Regions from separate parts of the Leisingera sp. ABM4_060 genome, predicted to be linked through region 1. Evidence: riboswitches for the same ligand, from Rfam matches in the RefSeq annotation. Region 1 holds a riboswitch; the other holds the start of a gene.
The links. Region 1 has a riboswitch for thiamine pyrophosphate ahead of thiC (phosphomethylpyrimidine synthase ThiC). Riboswitches for the same ligand answer to the same signal wherever they lie in the genome.
Positions count from the first base shown of each region.

Region 2: it holds a riboswitch for thiamine pyrophosphate, as region 1 does, so the genes downstream of both, thiB (thiamine ABC transporter substrate binding subunit) here and thiC (phosphomethylpyrimidine synthase ThiC) in region 1, are expected to answer to the same signal.

Region 1 is NZ_JBSWTX010000001.1:1,760,517-1,762,905, forward strand. Features, by position in the region: gene ACXAEH_RS08725 (8-amino-7-oxononanoate synthase) at 1-98, opposite strand, end outside; gene bioB (biotin synthase BioB) at 98-1,075, opposite strand; TPP riboswitch at 1,290-1,418, shown strand; gene thiC (phosphomethylpyrimidine synthase ThiC) at 1,549-2,389, shown strand, end outside.
Region 2 is NZ_JBSWTX010000001.1:2,990,947-2,993,335, reverse strand. Features, by position in the region: gene aroC (chorismate synthase) at 1-925, opposite strand, end outside; TPP riboswitch at 1,160-1,251, shown strand; gene thiB (thiamine ABC transporter substrate binding subunit) at 1,284-2,261, shown strand; gene ACXAEH_RS14265 (thiamine/thiamine pyrophosphate ABC transporter permease ThiP) at 2,237-2,389, shown strand, end outside.

The DNA.
Region 1 (2,389 bases):
GCAAAGTCATGCCCGTCCCGCGGCATCAGCTGCCGGTAGCGTCCGCGCGTGCGCAGCGCTTCCAGCGATTTCTCATGCCTCGGGAAGGCGCCCGCCATCAGCGGCTGCCGTCGCAGCCTGCCGCCATCGCGGTGATGCCCAGACGGTCGAACAGCTGCTGGTCCTTGTCCTCTTCGGGGTTGTCCGCGGTCAAGAGCGTGTCGCCCACAAAGATCGAGTTGGCACCGGCAAAGAAGCACATTGCCTGCATCTCATCCGACATGTCGGTGCGGCCTGCCGACAGGCGCACGTGGGATTTCGGCATCAGGATGCGGGCCAGCGCCACGGAGCGGACAAATTCGATCGGATCCAGCTTCTCGACATTGGCCAGCGGCGTGTCGGCGATCGGGATCAGCATGTTGACCGGCACCGAATCCGGGTGCACCTCCAGTGTCGCCAGCGCCAGCATCATGTCGATACGGTCCAGCTGCTGCTCCCCCATGCCGACGATGCCGCCGGAGCAGACTTTGATGCCCGCTTCACGCACTCGGTTCAGGGTGTCGATGCGGTCGGCAAAGGTGCGGGTGGTGATGATCTCGGAGTAATAGCGCTCCGAGGTGTCGATGTTGTGGTTATAGTAATCAAGACCGGCATTGCGCAGGCGGAACACTTGCTCCTCGTCCAGCATACCCAGGGTCATGCAGGTTTCCATGCCCAGATCCTTGACGCCCCGCACCATCGCCTCAAGTGCTGCCATGTCGCGGTCCTTGGGCGAGCGCCAGGCCGCGCCCATGCAATAGCGGGTCGCGCCGCCTTCCTTGGCTTTCTTGGCCTCGGCAATCACCCGCTGCACCTCGATCAGCTTGGAGGCCGACAGCTGCGCGCCGTTCCTCGCCGACTGCGAACAATAGGCGCAGTCCTCGGCGCAGCCGCCGGTCTTGATGCTGAGCAGCTTGGATTTCTGCACCTGGTTGGGGTCGAAATACTGCCGGTGCACGGTATGCGCCTGGAACAGCAAGTCCATGAAAGGCTTGTTATAAATCGCTTCCGCTTCCTCGCGGGTCCAGTCGGTGCGGATGGGTGCAGCGTCCAGCATGCTGTCTCCTGTTCTCGTATACCAGTTGGCCATGCGCGGATGGCGGTTCAGGATTTTATAGATAATTTTTCCACCTGCGATCAAGCACCAAAGCTGCGCTGCAGCGATTTGCCCCGGACTGGCGCCAATAAGTCCAATATCAATCTGATTTTAATGCCAAAAAACAATCTGCAAAGATTCCGGTTGACGCAAACCGCTCTCCTCCCCTAGCCCTATTGCCACGCAGGGGAGTCCCGCCAAGGGGACTGAGAGGCGTTTAGGTGCGGGGCAACCCAAGCCGGCGGCGCGACCCTTTGAACCTGACCCAGTTGATACTGGCGTAGGAAGCTAGGACGCGCCTTTTGGCCTCTTGTCCCCGCGGGGACAGCCGTTGAAAACGGGCGCACTCCGGTCAAGCAGGCCCCGCCTGCCGGTTTCCCAAGCCAAACCTCATCTGGTGTCTTTTCTGAGTTTAGGCTTCGAGGAGCACCAAAATGAACGTCCCCAATCCCAAGATCACCACCGGCGGCCTGCCCGCGTCCCGCAAAATTTACGTCAAAGGCGAGCGCTTTCCGGACATCCGCGTGCCGATGCGCGAGATCTCGGTCCACCCTACCGCAGGCGAAGAGCCGCTGCCGGTCTATGACAGCTCCGGCCCCTATACCGATCCCGACGTGCTGACCGATATCCGCCAGGGCCTGCCCGGCTTACGCCGCCAGTGGATCCTGGACCGCGGCGACGTCGAGGAATACGACGGCCGCGATGTGAAGCCCGAGGACAACGGCTTTGCCTCCGGCGAGCGGCTGGTGCCGGAATTTCCGGTGAAGCCGCGCCCGCTGCGCGCCAAGGATGGCAATGCCGTGACCCAGCTGGCCTATGCCCGCGCAGGCATCGTGACACCGGAGATGGAATTCATCGCGATCCGCGAAAACCAGCTGCGCGAGGCTGTGGCGCCCGCGCGCGACGGCCACGACTGGGGCGCCAACATCCCGGATTACGTGACGCCGGAGTTTGTCCGTGACGAGGTTGCTGCGGGCCGCGCCATCATCCCCAGCAACATCAACCACCCGGAATCTGAGCCGATGATCATCGGCCGCAACTTCCTGGTCAAGATCAACGCCAATATGGGCACTTCGGCTGTCACCTCCTCGATGGAAGAGGAAGTGGACAAGCTGGTCTGGTCGATCCGCTGGGGCGCCGACACGGTGATGGACCTGTCGACGGGGCGCAACATCCACAACACCCGCGAATGGATCGTGCGCAACTCGCCGGTGCCGATCGGCACGGTGCCGCTGTATCAGGCGCTGGAGAAGGTGAACGGCATCGCCGAGGACC
Region 2 (2,389 bases), 1.2 Mb from region 1:
GGGTGAGGATCGAGGAGGTCGGTTTCACCGCAAAGCGCACCACCACATCCTGCCCGGTGGAGATGCCGCCAAGGATGCCGCCGGCGTGGTTGGAGGAATAGACCGGCTGGCCATCTTCGCCCATGAAGATCTCATCGGCGTTTTCCGAGCCTTTGAGGCGTGCGGCATTCATGCCTTCGCCGATCTCCACGCCTTTTACCGCGTTGATTGACATCATCGCAGCGGCCAGATCGGTGTCCAGCTTGCCATAAACCGGCGCGCCGATGCCTGCCGGGACATTGCGGGCAACAACCTCGACCACCGCGCCCACCGAATTGTGGGCTTTGCGCAGGGCTTGCAGATAGTCTTCCCACTCCTGCACCGCGCCTGCGTCGGGGATCCAGAAGTCGTTCTGCTCGATCGCGTCCCAGTCGAACCGGCTGCGGTCAATCTCCAGCTCGCCCATTTGGGTCATGTAGCCTTTGATCTCCAGCCCCGGCGCCAGCGCCTTGATTGCTTCACGTGCAACACCGCCGGCTGCCACACGCGCTGCGGTCTCGCGCGCGGAGGAGCGGCCGCCGCCGCGGTAATCGCGATTGCCGTATTTCTGGAAATAGGTGATGTCGGCGTGGCCCGGACGGAAGGTCTGAGAAATCTCGCCGTAGTCCTTGGAGCGCTGGTCGGTGTTCTCGATCATCAGCTGGATCGGCGTGCCAGTGGACATGCCGTCGAACACGCCGGACAGGATTTTCACCGCGTCCGGTTCATTGCGCTGGGTGGTGTTCTTGTTCTGGCCGGGACGGCGTTTGTCCAGCCACTGCTGCAGCATTTCGGGCGCCAGCGGCACGTTCGGCGGGCAGCCGTCGACAGTGGCGCCAAGCGCGGGCCCGTGGCTTTCACCCCAGGTGGTGACGCGGAAGAGGTGTCCAAAGCTGTTCATCGACATGAGGCGCGGTCTCCTTTGCGGCACGTGCTTAGCGGGCGGGGGGCGGTCTCTCAAGAGGTTTCCTGTTTGGCGGGCCGGGGAGGGGGCGCTGCCCCCGCCGCGCGGCGCGCGGCTCCCCCGGGATATTTTCCGCCAGAAGAACACGGGATCGGCGCCGGCAACGGTCCAGTTTGGGTGAAGCGTAGGTCCTGGCGGGGCTTTGGCTTGTCTTTGCCGCAGCCCGGGCCTAATGTCCGCGCCACCTCGGGGTGCGCGGCAGCGCTGAGAAAACACCCGTTGAACCTGAACCGGATCACACCGGCGGAGGGAAGGTACTGGACAGCCTCCACCCTTGCCCAAAGCCGCAAAGGAGGATGGCATGAAACATCTTGCATTTGCAGCGGGACTGCTCGGCGCATCGGCGGCTTTTGCTGAGACGCCCGAACTGGTCGTATATACCTATGACAGCTTTGTTTCCGACTGGGGCCCGGGGCCTGCGGTGGAGAAAGCGTTTGAGGAGACCTGCGGCTGCGACCTGAAACTGGTTGGTGCGGGCGATGGCGCGGCGCTCTTGGCGCGCATCAAGCTGGAAGGCGCGCGGTCTGATGCGGATGTGGTGCTGGGGCTCGACACCAACCTGACCGCGGCGGCCAAGGAAACCGGCCTGTTTGCCGATCATTCGGTCAGCGCCGACTATGCGCTGCCGGTCGAATGGAATGACGCGGCCTTTGTGCCCTATGACTGGGGCTATTTTGCCTTTGTCCATAACGCGGATGCTGCCGCACCTGCGGATTTCAAGGCGCTGGCGGCCAGCGACAAGAAGATTGTGATCCAGGACCCGCGGTCCTCGACCCCTGGTCTGGGCCTGCTGCTGTGGGTGAAGGCCGCCTATGGCGATGAGGCGCCGGCGATCTGGCAGGGCCTGTCGGACAACGTCGTCACCGTGACCAAGGGCTGGTCCGAGGCTTATGGCATGTTCCTGGAGGGCGAGGCCGACATGGTGCTCTCCTACACCACCTCGCCCGCCTATCACCTGATTGCGGAAGAGGATGCCTCCAAGGCGGCGGCGTCTTTTGACGAGGGCCACTACATGCAGGTGGAAGTTGCCGGCAAGCTGGCGGGGTCCGATCAGCCGGAGCTGGCGGATCAGTTCCTGGCCTTCATGGTGTCGGATGCGTTCCAGTCGATCATCCCGACCACCAACTGGATGTATCCGGCGGTGACCCCGGCGGCGGGTTTGCCGGAAGGGTTCGAGACCCTGGTACAGCCGGGTAAATCGCTGCTGCTGAGCGAGACGGAAGCGGCAGAGGTCCGTGATGCGGCGCTGGGCGAATGGCTGGACGCGCTCAGCCAGTAAGCGCCATTCCCGGGACCGGCGCGGCCCTGCTCGTCGCTGCGCTGATCCTGGGGACACTTGCGGCTGTTGCTTTCCGGGCTGAGGGTGGCACCGGGCTTGCCGCCAGCGATTGGGCCGCGCTGCGGTTC